Regions from separate parts of the Priestia sp. TGN 0903 genome, predicted to be linked through region 1. Evidence: predicted binding sites of a transcription regulator. Region 1 holds the regulator's gene; each other region holds the start of a gene.
The links. The regulator LexA, encoded in region 1, represses DNA repair genes until DNA is damaged. The targets are predictions, from matches to a motif close to CGAACATATGTTCG.

Region 1 (5,658 bases):
GTATAATAGTGCCGATCCGTGTCCTGCTGATAATACAAAGCGGTCACGGTTGAACCAGTTTGGATTCTTTGGATTGATGTTCATAAATTTTGTCCACAATGTATATGCCATTGGAGCAGCTCCCATTGGCATACCTGGGTGACCTGAATTTGCTTTCTCAATCGCATCGATTGATAAAGTACGAATTGTTGCAATCGAAAGATCTTCAATACGTTGTGTCATACTCTTCATTCCTTTCAAAACTATGTACATATGTTATCATACTAATGATTTGCTTATTTGTACAATACTTGAACCAAAAAAATTTCCACTTTTACAGTTTTTGTGTGCCTTATTAAAAATATACAAAAAACTAGAGGGAACTCTCCCTCTAGTTTTACTAGAACGTCTTAGTGAAGACGCTTCTTTTTGCTCTCTTTTAACTTCTTAGGCGTAACATCTTTACCTTCCTCGTCCACAACTTTAATCGTATGAAGGTGGTTTGTCATAGATTGTCGGAAAACTTTTAAATATTCCTGACGTAGCTCTTGCTGTTCTTTCGCTTCAGATTCTGTCAGACCTTCAGCCTTTGCCTTTTTTGAAAGAGCATTAATACGAGCAAGTTTATCTTTTGATAGCATATAAAACCTATCTCCTTATAATCAATAATTAAAATTACCGAACCGTTCCGGCAACATGTAGTCATCTTACTAAATCTCTTTCGTTTTATCAAGAGATTGAGCACTCTCTTGATACTCTTGATAGCGACGATGTACCGTTGCTTTTGAAATATTATAACCAAAACCTTTTAGCGTAACTGAAATTTCAGCAAAGGTTAAGCCGTTATGACGAAGGCGGACAATTTCTTCAATCGGCGCTTCTTTTTTTTCTCTTCCTGAGTTAACTCCTTGATTTTTTAAATTTTGCTGCGGACGATAACCGTTTTCTACGGCTCTTTTCATTCCTCTTTTAATTTTAGCGTTATGTAATTTCCGCTGATGCTCTTCCACTAAGCTAATAATATCTAACACCATCGAATCAGATTCTGAAAGCTGAAGCTGACCTTGATGACTAATCGTATAGATCGTAGCATTTTCTTTATGAAAAGCATGAAGAAGCGCAATTCGGGCATTTCCTCTGCCTAATCGCGTTTCGTCTTGAATGAGCAGCACAGATATTTTTTCTTCTTTCATTGTATGAAGAACATCCAATATACCCTCTCTGTCTACGTCATATCCGCTTGCTTTTTCCATTACGACTTTTTTTACGTTTAGATGGTGAAGATCAGCAAGCTTTTTTAATTCTTCTTGCTGGCGCTGTAAAGATGTTTCTTGGGTTTTTTTATCCGTACTTACACGGCAATAAATAATGGCGTCCACTTTTATCACGACCTTTTCGGCTTCTAACAATATTCAGGAACGGCCGTTACACACTACTGTTCAATTGCCACTTGATTATGTAACTCTTTTTTTAAAACAGGAATATATAATTTATCTCCAGGAGATAAAGACTGGGCAGTGTCTGAGTTTAGATCATTGACGTCTTCAACCCATTTGACAAATTCATTGGTGGTCAAATGATGGTGATTATGATACTTGTTGGACAAGTCCCAAAGCGTATCTCCTTTTGTAATAGTAACCGTTGAATATTTGTCTAAATCTACTTTATCCGCTCCTAAAACCAGCGTCAATACATATGTAAGTGCAGCGATAACTGCAAAAAAAATAGCGTAATGTTTCATAGAATGTAAGAATTGGTGCATATTATGATCCCCCTATCAGAATATATGTTCTTATTTTATTGAGAACATTTGTTTCTGTCAATGGAATTCTTCGAACTTATGTTTGTATATTGACACATCACGTGGTATAATTCACCTAAAGAATAGCTAAAATCGAGGTGAAAAATATGAAGCTATCAAAACGTCAACAAGACATACTAGATTTTATTAAGCACGAAGTAAAATTAAAAGGTTATCCGCCTTCTGTTCGTGAGATTGGGGAAGCGGTGGGATTAGCCTCTAGCTCCACTGTACACGGGCATTTAGCTCGTTTAGAAAGTAAAGGGTTAATTCGCAGAGATCCAACAAAACCAAGAGCAATCGAAGTTCTTCAACTAGACGAAGTAAACATCCCTAAAAGCAATGTCATTAATGTTCCTGTTATCGGTAAAGTAACAGCGGGTCTTCCTATAACAGCCGTTGAAAATGTGGAAGAATATTTCCCTCTTCCAGATAAATTCGTTTCTCCAGATGATCATGTATTTATGCTTGAAATTATGGGAGAAAGTATGATTGAAGCAGGTATTCTAGATGGCGATATGGTAATCGTACGTCAGCAGCAAACTGCTAATAACGGAGATATTGTGGTCGCTATGACCGAGGACAACGAAGCAACGGTAAAACGTTTCTTTAAAGAAGAAAATTTCGTTCGTTTACAGCCTGAAAATTCAACGATGGCGCCTATTATTCTTCGCCACGTAACGATTTTAGGAAAAGTCACTGGTGTATATCGCACGATTCACTAATCACACACTGTATGTAAAACCAACTAATCATGATGTTAGTTGGTTTTTTACGTTTGTTTTCTAAAAAAATTGGCATATTATAAATGATACGTCGAATCATTACAGGCAGGTAGAGCGGTTTTTATAAAGCCTGTTTTACCTTTTACTTTCTGTCTGCATTTTTTCGACTCTCAAAAAAAATACAACCGACTATAAGAAGGATGTAGTTTATGACCAATACACCAAGGAAAACAGAACCATTTCAAACTATTATGCCTACCAAAGCAATGAACATGTTTCTTTTTCCTTTTTCCTTTGATCGAAAAAATAAAGAGCAGCTTGTTCATGCACTAGAAGCAAATATGTTTGAGTTTTTTTCCATTCAAAACAAACATGTAGAAAAAGAATACTACGGAGAACAGTATTACGTATCTCATGATAGCTTGGATCAATATTTTCTTCCTTACATTGAATGTATTCTATTTCCTGATTCGTGCGAAAAAGAAGGCTTGCTTCGATTTTCAAAAAAAATAGACCATACCGTTACGCTACAAACTTCCTCCACCACCGTGTCTAGCAACGTGCTGTCTGTGGATGTTTTTTTATGTCCTTTTGAAATTGGCGTCATGACCATTCGCACTGAGATGAGTCATAATCATTACACCTATGATGACATTTTAGAATTCATGAATCATTTTCGTGTATTAGAACCGAAGCTTGCTGAAGAGCATGGATCCACCATTACCTATGAACATCATCGCTATAGCAAAGTACAGGATTATATTTTTTCACAGCTCGCGCCATTTTTGAACGAACACATCAAAAAAGAAGCGACGCGTGAACAGCACGTCGGGAGTCTTCCTTATTTTATCGATGAACGGATGTTTGTATTAAGTTATGTAACGGTAAATCAAGAGCAAGAGATTAACTCCACAACTTTATTTCGTACTGGGCAGCTAAATAGCTATACGCCTGACGGGAAACCGTTTATCTCTGCACACAACCATGAGTATATTAAAACGTATAATACCAAACACGTGTATTCCAGATGGGCTCCTGAAACCTATTACGTTATAACAGACCATGTGTTTTCGTGTATTTCTAAATCGACAGACTCTAAAACGGATCAGCTTTTGATGAATCATCTATTTGGCCAACATTACTATAATTTATTTTTGCATTTTTTCTATAAAATCGTGTTGCTAAAACTATCCTATGAGTATTCTCAGCTCACGTTTCATAAAAATTCAGAGGGCATCGAGCGACTAATTCGCTCTATTACTGTATTTTCAGGTAAATATTTATTTTTAGAAATTAGCTCTCGCACGGAAGGTCAAGAGTTTTCTGAGCTCTTTAAAAAAATCTTCCACATCAATTCTCTTTATCAAGAAGTCAAAGAAACCCTTGGTACTTTGTATCAAAATCAAGAGAAAATCGCGGCCAAGCGTCACAATTACTTATTATTAATTTTAACGATTTATACCGTTCTTTCCGGTATTTACGGAATGAATTTAGTTATTAGCAAGCTAAAGGGAAACATCAATTGGGATAGTATGAAGCAGTTTTCTATCTTTGAATATATCGCTTTAATAGTAGCTTTATCAGGAATTCTGATCAGCATTAGTCTCGGAGTGAGTTCCCTATGGAATTTATTAAAAGATCGATTTAAAACATAAAAGCTGTTCGCATCAGAAAATACATTATAAAAAAGAAGAGATTGAGACATAACTAAACCAAGCAAGTCTAAAGGGAAACAAATGAAATAAATAAGCTAGCAGGGATTGCTTGTGACATCGCAGTTGATTTCCGTGCAAGACTTCGCTTTCCGCGGGCGGCCGGTGAGCCTCCTCGTCGCTTGCGCTCCTGCGGGGTCTCACCCCTTCCGCTTTTCCCGCAGGAGTCTTCGTCTTGCCCTCCAATCAACTGCTGGAAAGAACTAAACAAATGAAACCTACGTGCACCATAAAAAACGAACCACTAATCAAACATGATGATTAATGGTTCGTTTTTCGCTTCGACTAAAATCCTTTTTTCCCAACCTCTTTTATCTATTACTAAATCACTGCCTACTCCACTGAACCTTTTATTACACGTTGTGCCGCTGTTGTAATTTCAGAACAATCTAACATTATACTCTATAAGAAAAATATATACAAAATAATAAAATATGGTATCATAGGGTAGGAATTTTGTACCTTATCTTTGAAATAATTTGCAGGAGGTAATATGCTTAACTCATTTTTATCCAAAAGCCTGATTCTTTTATGTGTCATGATTCTTACATGGTCTCTATGGGGCAGTTATAGTGCGATGACAAATTCATTGGACTTAAAAGGCTTGGCTTTAAGTAATTCATTTATTATTGAAGGAATATGTATCACTTTCCTTGTCATTTTTCTAATAGCTATTGCAAGTAGATACATGAACAAAACTGTTTTTTTTATTTCACTGATTGTTTTGACCTTAGGTGTTCGATTAGCATGGATGCTTTCTGTTCAAACACCTGTAAAATCTGACTTTCTTGTCATGTTAGATGCCGCACGTAATATCGCAAAAGGAAATTATGAATTTAACCAAAGCGTTTATTTCACTACATGGGTATATCAGCTAGGCTTTTCATTCTATGAATCTATTGTTATTCGCTGTTTTGGAGATAGCATTTTTACATTAAAATTGTTAAATATTTTTTATTCTACTGGAACCGTTATTTTTATTTATCTAATTGGCGCTAAAGTATTTAACGAACTTGCTGGGAGAATGGCAGCTTTCCTATATGCGTTCTACATTCCGAACATTCTCTACAGCTCAGTGTTAACCAATCAGCATTTAGCTACTTTTTTATTTTATGCAGCTTTTTACCTTATTATAAAAAGATTTGCTCATAACAAGTTTAGCTGGCTTTATATTGGTCTTCTATTGTCGTTAGGAAATTTAATGCGCCCTCTGGGACCCATTATTATCGTTGCTGTTTTCATTTATTTCATCTTGCAAATTCTTCAACCTTACATTAAAGCGAAGGATGCTGCTGAGTTAAAAACTCGTCGAAAGAAAATAGGAAAAAACCTCGTAGGCGTACTGGCTACTTTTTTTATTGCAAATGCGCTGATCAACTACTCTTTTGTAGCGAGCGGTATTTCTAAATATCCTTTAAGTAACAGAGATCCTTTATGGAAA
Region 2 (5,658 bases), on a different contig from region 1:
TTTATAGTGTTCAATTTTATATACTTTTCTTCATTCCGCACTCTCTACATTCACGCAAGAAAACGCCACCTTTTACCGAACTTTTGAAGTAAGCTGAGTTGCAATTATCACACCGGCCACTAATTTTATCCGGAAATGCAGCATAGTCATACACTTTATCAAGATCGATTTCTTGCTCTTTTATTTCTTCCAGGTTAATCACTCTTTTCTATTTGGCTTTTCTTAGACTAACACAATTACATCCATATAGAAGGGGGGATGTTAAAATTACTCTGGTTTTTCCACTAGTTGCATCTGAAAAATTTGAGTTTCTTGAATACCGGCTCTTTGGAGTTCCTCTTTAAATGATTCTCCTTCTTTTAGTTTAATAATTCTCTTTGAACCGTCACGTAACGTGTAGACTCTAAAATTGTACATAAATGTACCTCCACTCAAATAAATAATTCTTGTACACGATGTCTTCAGGAACTAAGCCAAGCGAACATCGATGAGCTCGCTTAACCTCATTTTATTCTTTAACTCAAATACGTCATCAATGAAAATAAATAAGTCTCCTAGGGAATCAACAAACTGAATGTATCCTGTCTCTGTTATGCGTTGGCCCCTCTTATAATAGGTAAGGTACACTTGTTTATTTGTATGTAAGTCTTCAATTAAAGTGAAATTCATCTGTTCCATTTGCTCTTCTGTTAAAACAGGTTGATTTACCTCTAGTTGCTTGTTTATAACTTCCTTTAATCCTATGTATTGCTCGGGCATAGTGGCGAATGGACGCCATTTTTTCATTCCTCTAGATTCCATCTCTTTTTCCTCCTTACGCTTTATGGCCACCTACAAGGCCGTTTCGATAACGAGCTGTTGAATGAGGAAGGTGACTAGACGCACGTAGTACACTATTCTTGCCATAACGCAGCCTAATTTCATCTATCGTTTTAGCAAGAGCATAGTCTCTTTCACGCTGATCAATGTCCTCAAATAAGCTCATTTGCTCCTCTTCTTGAATGCTAGTGTTGGATAATGAAATGCCAATGGAGCGAATGGGCATCCCACTATCATATGTATGTAAAATGGTTAAACAATATGGAAAGATATCCTCGCTTAAGTTCGAAGCTCTCCCCATTTTCTTTTGTCTGGAGAAGCCTCCACCTGTTTGTTTGCTGTAGCCAATGGATAAATGGATCGTTTGAGCCACCACTTGATGCATGCGTAAGCGAAAACAGACATCGTCCAATAGTTCCAATAGCAATAACTCCACTTCTTTTCGGTTTGTATAATCACGGAATAGAATCTGACTCTTTCCAAAGGAACGAGAGCTAGGAAGATACACATCGGAAATACGACTGTAATCAATCCCATTCGCATGTTGGTGCAACTCTTGGCCTAAGATGCCAAATTCTTTTTGTAACATCTCTACAGAAGAAAGAGCGAGTTCTTTGATGGTGTGAATGCCTAACCAGTGTAAGCGTCTTTCCGTAGCAGACGAAATCCCCCAGAAATCCTTCATCGGATGAATGGACCACAACTTAAAGGGAATATCCTTATATCGCCAATAGGCAACTCCTGTTGGGGTATTCTTGGCTTCATGATCTAAGCTCACCTTCGCCAGTAAGAGATTCGGACCGATACCTGCGGTAGCTGTCAGCCGTGTCTTGCGATAAATCTCGTTGATGATTTTATGGGCCAGTTCTTCTGGTGTTTTAGCGAATAAATGCAAAGAAGCTGTCGCATCAATAAATAACTCATCAATGCTATACGCATGAAAGTCTTCAGGAGCCACATACTGTAACACCAAACTCGAAATATAGTTCGAAGCCTTGATATATCTCTCCATAGATGGATTCACCACATGGATATCTTTCCTTTTAGGAATGTCAAAAAGACGGCTTCCTGTTTTGATCCCTTCTTTTTTTAATAAAGGTGTGGCTGCTAACACAACAGATCCCGAACGTTTGATATCTCCTACAACTGCAAGCCTTGTTTTCAACGGATTTAATCCCCGTATGACAGAAGAAACCGAAGCAAAGAAACTTTTCATGTCTATGCAAATAATAACTCTGTTTGGTAGCTGCCCATAATCCATTGGAATAACTCCTCAATAAAGAACGTTTGTTCTTTATTATATACGAACAAACGTTCTTTATTCAATGGAATCTTTTCCCGATTATTGTTACAATAAGAAAAAAATACTCTATATGAATGAGAACGAAGGGGAATCTATGATTAAAGCTTTCAGCGCATTTTTACTGACTACTATTATTTCTTTTGTTGTAATGGTTGGTGCCTTACTAATTTGGGTTACTATACAAGGAAATCACATAACTGATCCATCACTTGCAGACGGATTAGGGTTTGCGGTTGCTTATGGGGTAATAGCTGCTGTTCCCGTTTCGCTTGCAATAGGAATCTTTGGTGGTATTATTGGTTATTTGAGAAATTGAATTTAAAAATCCTATTTATTATTTAAGGAGAAGTAACAAAATGTATCAAATGAGGATCTTTACATTAAGAGACGGTACTAAAAGGAAAATAAAGATCGAAGAGGGAATGACCCTTCAAGATGAGTTAAAAAAGGCAGGAATTACAGAATCAGATATATTTCAAATGCAATTAGTCGTACAAGAGGGTAAAATATAATTCTAGTTGTTCAATTTTGCTAAACAGCAACCAACATTATTTAATGTTGGTTGCTGTTTTATTTTTTAGGGAGATAATAAAATTCCTACAAGACAAGAACGGTATTAATACATCATAGCTGTACGGATCAACAGCAGACATACTTATTTCACAAATTTTTTCCTGAAATAGTTACTTTATTAAGATATTTATCTTATATTGAAGTTGAGAAGATTAGGTTATCAATCTAATTTTTTCTAATAAAAAAGGAGAAGATGATGAATTATGGATACCAAAACCCATCAGTATGTTCAGGAGATATCAAAGGCTGCAAAAAATAATAATTTAATATTTTTTATTGGTGCAGGAATTTCGAGGATCTCTAACTATCCTCAATGGGGAGAGTTAGTGGATAAATATTATATGAATTTATATGGGGAACAAAAGGGGAATTCTTACTCATCGGATGAGTATCTGAGAATTCCACAAATTTTTTATGATGTTGAAGGTCCTCAAGCATATGACAAGATTCTTGAGGACGTATTTTCCGTGGATAGAGATACGAATTCAATACACAAAAAGATCTTAGCAATGAATCCAGTTCATATCCTTACAACGAACTATGATAACCTAATTGAAAAAGCATGTTGGGAACGAGGACAGTACTTAAGCGTAATTAGTTCTGAAGAAGATGTCGCAAACGCAACCTCTTCAAGATATCTACTTAAGGTGCATGGTGATTTCAGCAAAGGCTATAAAGGAGAACATGTGGTTCTTAAAGAAAGTGACTATATGAACTATGAAAGGGATTTTCCATTAATAAGTAATCTAATGAAGACATTGATGGCTACCCATACCATTGTTTTTATCGGTTATAGCCTAAGTGATTATAATATTAATTCGCTTTTAAATTGGGTTAGACAACTACAAAAAGATGGATATAACAAACCATTTTTTATTCGAGGAGATCATGAACCTGTTGAGGAGAAAACAGCCGTTTATTATGAAAATAGAGGACTTCGTATTATAGACACTGCTAACCTTGTGGAAACTCAAAATAAAGAATACCTAAAGCGCTACGAAACCTTTATGGATGCTTTGATTGATTCAAGGGATAATGACCTTTTAAGTACAGATGAAGAGATAATTGAATATATGTATCGTAAGCTTAGTCCTTTATTTCCTCTTCAATCTGTGCGTAAACTCGATCTTAAGTATGTATTTGAACATGATTACCATTTCCAAGTTAGTGGAAGGATTATTGGTAATAAAAATACAGGCTTTAAATACATGGAGAGATTTTTTGAACTTAGAGAAAAAGATAAAGATACTCTCAGCGAGAGTCTAAAGCAAAAATTTGAAGAAATAATAGAATTCTTTAAGAATAACGGCATATCAGGTATGTTAGAAGATCGAAATCATAAAGAAGTTGAACATTCACTTAGCATTAAAAATCCAGCTTATCATAGTGACTATGAGGAAATGACAAAATTAGTCCAAATACAGTCTAATAACCTTGAACAAGAATATCGAAAGGCTTTCTACCTAGCATACCTTGGTAAATGGGAAGAAGCATATAATCTTTATTCTGACCTTCTTCTAAAATCAATAGACGAATCTAATTGGTGGATACATTATCTTTCACAGATTAACAGATATAGATTATATCAATCTATTTCTCAACAAGTAAGGCATCTTAATGGTGTAGGAATTCTAGCTCATGGCAGAAATTACACACCATTTTCAGATGACTTCTTACATCATATAGAAATTGAAATGAAAAAATTCGATATAAATGAAGTATTTGGAAGTATGCCTTTTGAATTCCAAGAGAAATACCAAATTCTAAAGTTTCTCAGTGATAATAAGTTTTTATATGATGATACGGTTAAGTTATTTGAGCTAACCAATAAAATTCATTCTGAAATTAGTAAAGGAACTTACTCATTTGGCATAACATCAAGTCACGAAACGGAATTACGACTAAATGATAATCTTCGGTTTCTTTATAATAATTGTCTATGGTCAGCTACTTTTCATGAATTTAAGCAATATATACGAAATTCTTTAATTCTTCTTATAGAAAAGGCGGAATTTGATAGGACTCGTGATAATGATGATTCCGGTTTTTTCTCTGAATCACAAAGACTAAGTTTTTATTTTGATTACTACGATTTTGTTAATGTAGCAAAATCATTCAGTATTGAAGACATAAAGTACATTGAGAAAAAGTGTGAACTGCAAAGATTTGATTTTCGTGATTTAGAAAAGGTTGAACGCTATTTAATGAATATTACTGATGAATTGATAAAGCACTTTTCAAAAGATGGTATGAATATTGTTTTGTATAACCAATTTATCCCAGAAGTAAAGTCGGCCATCTATTTTGCTAAATACATAAAGCTTTCTGAAGAAAGTTTTATAAAAATAGTTAGAACTTTATTATTTTATTTTCCTGAAAAAGCAGCTGATATTGGAGTGCGCTATATTTGGATTAATCGACTAGCTGAGAAAAATGGGCTGCCAAAAGGCGTAATTCACGTTATTGAAGAATTTTTAATTAGCCAGGCTGATAAACATTCTGATAGTAATTTTACGGAAGACTCAAGAAACGGATTTAATTCAAAGGACTTTAGTAATCTAATTTCCTATTATGATAATAAATTTGTTTCAAGTCGTTTATCAGAGTACGCTTTGACCCTCTCTCAGGATACAAATAACCAGGTTGAGTTCGTATACAGATTATCAAAAATTTTATCATCAGAGGCTAAAAAGCACCTTTATGATATTAAAAAGATAGAAAATATAGATGCGTTTATGGATGGGGTAGAAATAGGTGCAATAGAGAACTTATCTGATTACCAAGAATTAATTAATAATTTTATGGATAGCCGAATGACGGAAATTCTTAACTCCCATGAGAACGGAATTAAAGCACTTTATGGAGATAAATTGGAAGTTATATTTGGTATTTGGTATTTCCTTGGTGATTTAACAGATACAAGAATGAGAGACTATGTAGGTCTTGTTGATGAATACGATTTC
Region 3 (5,658 bases), on a different contig from region 1:
CCCGCCATATTGCTTGTTCTGTTTGCTAGAGTAACATATAACCTATATGTTGCCACAGCGCTGACGCTTTTGTTGATAGCTGTTTCTGTATATAAAGGGTACGCAGATTATCCACTTATTATTTTAATAGATTTACTTTCAGCAGCCATTGGTTTTATATATGCAAAAGGCATGCTAGCAGCTGGAAAATAAAGATTGTTGCTTTGATGATAAGTGAATCGTCCTATTATCAAAACGTACGCAAAAGCTCTCTACGAAATGTGGAGAGCTTTTTTATGTCGAAAAACGAGTTAGAACTCATAACACTGTTGTTACGGTTCCATCGATAAATGAGTATAATTAAATTAATTATACAAATATGTTTGTAAATAAAATAACTTAAACAATTTTGTGTAAATTATTTTAAATACGTGTACAAATATGTAGTTAGGGTATAGAAAAATAAAGAAATTAATCTGAAAATTATATTTATTTTGATTTTTATGAATAAAAGGAGGTTTAGTATCGATGGAAGTGTTAATGAGAACGATGTTTCAGTCGCTTGGCAAAAATCATTCAATGAATAAATTAGCTAAAAAGTATGGATTGCGGATGGGGGCAGCTCGTTTTGTTGCTGGAGACTCAATTGAATCAGCAATTCAAACATCCAAGGAGCTTAACAATGGTGGGAAAGTTGTGACACTCGATCATTTAGGCGAATTTGTTTTTACAGAAGAGGAAGCTAGGTTATCTACGGCCATGTGCATTCAGACACTAGAAGCCATTGCAGCATCGGGCGTTCAATCAAATTTATCATTAAAGATGACTTCTTTAGGATTGGATATTAGCAAAGAGCTTTGTATGGAAAATATGCGCAGAATTCTACACACAGCCAGAGTGAATGATATTTTTGTTCGAATTGATATGGAAGACTACTTGCACTGCCAAATCTCCCTTGATATGTATAAAGAATTACGCAAAGAATTTGATAATATTGGAATTGTGATTCAAGCGTATCTTTATCGTACAGAACAAGATATGAATGACTTACATCAATATCAAGCCAATTTACGTCTGGTAAAAGGAGCTTACAAAGAATCGCCAGAAGTATCGTTTCCGGAAAAGAAAGACGTAGATGAAAACTATAAAAAAATCATTAAAATGCATTTATTAAATGGACACTATACAGCTGTAGCGAGTCATGATGAGGAAATGATTCAGTATACAAAACGATTAGTAAGAGAAAACGGCATTTCAAATGATCAGTTTGAGTTCCAAATGCTTTATGGAATTTGCGTAGAGCTACAGGATCGTCTGGTCAAAGAAGGATATAAAGTCAGGGTTTATGTTCCTTACGGAATTGATTGGTTTGGGTATTTCATGAGACGCCTAGCCGAACGCCCCGCCAACGTATGGTTCGTATTAAAAAATTTCTCCAAATAAGTTCAGTCCAAGAAACATAAAAAATTCGACACAAGTATCCTGAGCTTCGTGTCGAATTTTTTAATTAGTTTAATCCGTATTCTTTGATTTTGTTATAAAGGGTGCCGCGCGAAATGCCAAGCAGATCTGCTGCTGCACTTTTGTTTCCATAGGTTTTTTGAAGAGTCTCTTCTATTAGCCTAGCTTCTTGGAGAGAATCTTCTTCTTTTTGAACTTCTGTGAAAGAACTGGCATCCTTCAGATTGTCAGGAAGGTGCGTAAGGGTAATCAACGACTGATCACTAAGAAAAATCATTCGTTCAATCGTATTTCTCAGCTCGCGAATATTTCCTGGCCAATCGTATTGCATAAAGGCTTCGAGAACTTCAGAGCTGATGAAAGGAGCCTTCTTTTTATACTTTTTACTAAATTCCTGTACAAATTGCTGCGTTAATGCTTCAATGTCTTCTTTATGGTCTCGAAGCGGCGGAATGATAATATTAATGACGGTCAGCAAATAGTAAAGATTTTCATGGAATTCACCGGCTTTTAGCAACTCTTCCAAAGGCGTCGTAGTAGAGGCTACAATTCGGGTTTGGACTTGAATTTCTTCCGTGCCTCCAACGTGATAAAAGGCTCGTTCTTCCAAGTAACGGAGAAACTTAACTTGAATTTCAAGAGGCATTTTATCAATTTCTTCAATAAATAACGTCCCGTTATGAGCCTGCTCCAGTTTTCCTGCAATGGTCGTTGGATCTTCTGAAAAGACGTCTTTTTGATGACCAAAGAGTTCAATTTCCAGAAGTCCAGATGGAATAGTGGCGCAATTTAAAGATAAAAAAGGTTCTTTATGTTTGGATCCCCCGTAGTGGATGGCCTGAGCCAGCATTTCTTTCCCAGAACCAGGTTCTCCTGTTAATAAAATAGGCATATCTGTAGATGCCACTTTTTTGGCAATGTCAACGGCTTGCTTAATTTCAGGACTGATACCCGCAAAAGAAGAAAATGGATTATCTTTCGGAATGAGAAGAGATACATCAATTTCTTCATTTAGTCTTACAATATTGGTAATGTCATGTTCGGTTGCTACTCCACCTATGACTCGGTTGTTTCTTATAATAGGAGATGCATTGATGAGCACGTGAGTTTGTTCATTAGGACGATGATACGTTCCGCGCACAGGACGCCCTTCATTTAGAATCGTATGTAGAATGATGGATTCATCTTTAAAATGCTCTCCGATTTTTCTACCAATAATATTATCTCTCTGAATCTTATACGTATGTTCCGCAGCAGTATTCCACAAGATTACATTTCCTTCATGATCGACCGCTGTCACTGCATCATTAATGGTTTCTGCCAATGTATCAAAATAGGAAGCTAATATCTCATTTTGGCTATGCAAATGTGTAATCCACTGTGAAGGTGTTACAAGTCCTATTGTGGTTTCTTGGTTTTCTGCTTGAATGAGGACTGGTCTATTCCAGTTTGTGTTGGCTTGTAAATTGGCTAACGTAGAAGTAGAAGATGAAGGCCAATTTGTGTCCGCTATTACTTTTTTAATGGACGATGCCTCGTCATGACCTGTTAAAAGGTATCGTTCATCTTTTTGTATTACATAAAAGGTACTTGCTGTGACTACAACGAAATCATAGTTGGAAAGTTCAGATTTCACTTTAGCTAAAGAAGTTGATTCTTCAACTGTTATAAAGGAGTTATTTATAAGAACTTGATCAACGCTTGCCATACTAAACCCCTCTCAGTACATATTTTTTATACTGTATCATAATTTAGAAATTGGCGCAAAAGCCTATCCTTTTCAGACAATTAGGCAGCTTACTTTCTTTTATTGCTTTCATCTAAAGAGTTGTATTCCCCTCGAAAAGGGTAGTATAAGAATTTAGTGGGTAATAAAGTAACAGGGTAAAAAATCAAAACAAACAAACACTATATAAGATTAATACTCATTAGTTTCATTTATGAGTATAAAGTGATAAAATACGAATATCAGTTCGTGTTTTCGGTTTTTACATATCGTAATAAAAATAGATAAAACAAGAAAATAGAAACGGAGGCCTTCATTTGAAAGATCAGTTTGAATTAGTATCCCCATATCAACCGCAAGGTGATCAGCCAAAGGCAATTGAAAAGATTGTGAAAGGAATTAAAGAAGGTAAGCAGCATCAAGTTTTGTTAGGTGCTACAGGAACGGGAAAAACCTTCACTATGTCTAATGTTATTAAGGAAATAAATAAGCCAACATTAATTATGGCTCATAACAAAACGCTTGCTGGTCAATTGTACAGTGAGTTTAAAGAGTTTTTTCCTAATAATGCAGTCGAATACTTTGTCAGTTACTATGATTACTATCAGCCTGAAGCTTATGTACCTCAAACAGATACATTTATTGAAAAAGATGCAAGCATTAATGACGAGATTGATAAACTTCGTCACTCAGCAACTTCTGCTCTTTTTGAACGAAAAGATGTCATTATTATTGCCAGCGTATCCTGTATTTATGGATTAGGGTCTCCGGAAGAATACAAAGAAATGGTCGTATCTCTTCGAGTAGGAATGGAAAAAGAACGCAATCAGCTGCTTCGTACGCTAGTGGATGTACAGTACGAAAGAAACGATATTGACTTCAAGCGCGGAACGTTCCGCGTTCGCGGTGATGTTGTTGAGATTTTTCCTGTGTCTCGAGATGAACACTGTATTCGCGTGGAATTTTTCGGGGATGAAATTGACCGCATTCGCGAAGTCGACGCCTTAACAGGAGAAATTATTGGAGATCGTGAACACGTGGCTATCTTCCCGGCATCTCACTTCGTCACGAGGGAAGAAAAAATGCGTGTGGCCATTCAAAACATTGAAAAAGAACTAGAAGAACAGCTAGAGAAGTTAAAAGAAGCAGGAAAGCTTTTAGAAGCGCAGCGCTTGGAACAGCGCACTCGCTACGACCTAGAAATGATGAGAGAAATGGGATTTTGTTCAGGAATCGAGAATTACTCTCGTCATTTAACGCTTCGTCCGGCTGGTTCTACACCTTATACACTGCTGGATTTCTTCCCGGAAGATTTCCTTCTTGTGGTGGATGAATCCCACGTTACCATTCCTCAAGTTAGAGGAATGTATAATGGAGACCAAGCGCGTAAACAAGTGTTGGTGGACCATGGTTTCCGCTTGCCGTCTGCATTAGATAACCGTCCGCTTAAATTTGATGAATTTGAACAGCATATTAAACAAATCGTCCATGTTTCAGCAACACCAGGTCCTTACGAACTTGAGAAGGCGCCTGAGGTGATTGAACAAATTATCCGTCCAACGGGATTATTAGATCCAAATATTGAAGTTCGACCAATTGAAGGGCAGATTGATGATTTAATTGGAGAAATTCACGACCGGATTAAGCGAAATGAACGAGTGCTCGTCACGACGTTAACAAAGAAAATGTCTGAGGATTTAACGAACTACTTAAAAGAAATTGGCATTAAAGTTCAATATCTTCACTCTGAGGTGAAGACGCTCGAGCGTATTGAAATTATCCGAGAGCTGCGGCTTGGAAAATATGATGTGCTCATAGGGATTAACTTACTTCGTGAAGGTTTAGATATTCCAGAAGTTTCGTTAGTAACCATATTAGATGCGGACAAAGAAGGATTCTTGCGTTCAGAACGATCGCTTATTCAAACCATCGGACGTGCTGCGCGAAATGCTAATGGACATGTCATTATGTATGCAGATCGCATCACAAACTCCATGGACATTGCTATCAATGAGACCAAGCGTCGTAGAAGTATTCAAGAAGCTTACAACGAAGAGCATGGTATTACACCGACAACGATTCAAAAAGAAGTTCGAGGCTCAATTCGTGCAACAGTAGTAGCAGAAGATACAGAAACGTATGAAGAAGCACCGGCATTTGATAAACTCAATAAAAAAGAAAAAGCAAAGCTCGTAGAAGAAATGGAACAAGAAATGAAAGAAGCAGCCAAAGCGCTTAACTTTGAACGCGCAGCTGAGCTTCGTGACTTGATTCTAGAATTAAAAGCGGAAGGGTGATAAAACATGGCGATGGAAAAAATCGTGGTAAAAGGTGCACGAGCCCACAATTTGAAAAATATCGATATTGAAATCCCGCGAGACAAATTAGTGGTATTAACAGGGTTGTCAGGTTCTGGTAAATCTTCTTTAGCTTTCGATACAATCTATGCTGAAGGACAAAGACGTTATGTCGAGTCACTTTCGGCGTATGCA

Region 2: ACRPLY_RS25560 (DNA polymerase thumb domain-containing protein) is a predicted target of LexA. The motif match lies at 2,124-2,137, and genes of this name have one in related genera.
Region 3: uvrB (excinuclease ABC subunit UvrB) is a predicted target of LexA. The motif match lies at 3,403-3,416, and genes of this name have one in related genera.

Annotation. Positions count from the first base shown of each region.
Region 1 is NZ_JBOZGL010000002.1:239,606-245,263, reverse strand. It holds gene tkt (transketolase) at 1-222, opposite strand, end outside; gene ACRPLY_RS07610 (DUF896 domain-containing protein) at 390-620, opposite strand; gene ACRPLY_RS07605 (YneB family resolvase-like protein) at 690-1,358, opposite strand; gene yneA (cell division suppressor protein YneA) at 1,412-1,741, opposite strand; gene lexA (transcriptional repressor LexA) at 1,888-2,505, shown strand; gene ACRPLY_RS07590 (hypothetical protein) at 2,715-4,160, shown strand; gene ACRPLY_RS07585 (hypothetical protein) at 4,228-4,428, opposite strand; gene ACRPLY_RS07580 (ArnT family glycosyltransferase) at 4,711-5,658, shown strand, end outside.
Region 2 is NZ_JBOZGL010000016.1:13,826-19,483, reverse strand. It holds gene ACRPLY_RS25575 (hypothetical protein) at 17-202, opposite strand; gene ACRPLY_RS25570 (hypothetical protein) at 268-417, opposite strand; gene ACRPLY_RS25565 (YolD-like family protein) at 469-801, opposite strand; gene ACRPLY_RS25560 (DNA polymerase thumb domain-containing protein) at 815-2,080, opposite strand; gene ACRPLY_RS25555 (hypothetical protein) at 2,217-2,438, shown strand; gene ACRPLY_RS25550 (hypothetical protein) at 2,479-2,634, shown strand; gene ACRPLY_RS25545 (SIR2 family protein) at 2,899-5,658, shown strand, end outside.
Region 3 is NZ_JBOZGL010000006.1:148,217-153,874, reverse strand. It holds gene ACRPLY_RS20240 (DUF2198 family protein) at 1-192, shown strand, start outside; gene ACRPLY_RS20235 (proline dehydrogenase family protein) at 508-1,422, shown strand; gene ACRPLY_RS20230 (sigma-54 interaction domain-containing protein) at 1,487-3,148, opposite strand; gene uvrB (excinuclease ABC subunit UvrB) at 3,484-5,463, shown strand; gene uvrA (excinuclease ABC subunit UvrA) at 5,470-5,658, shown strand, end outside.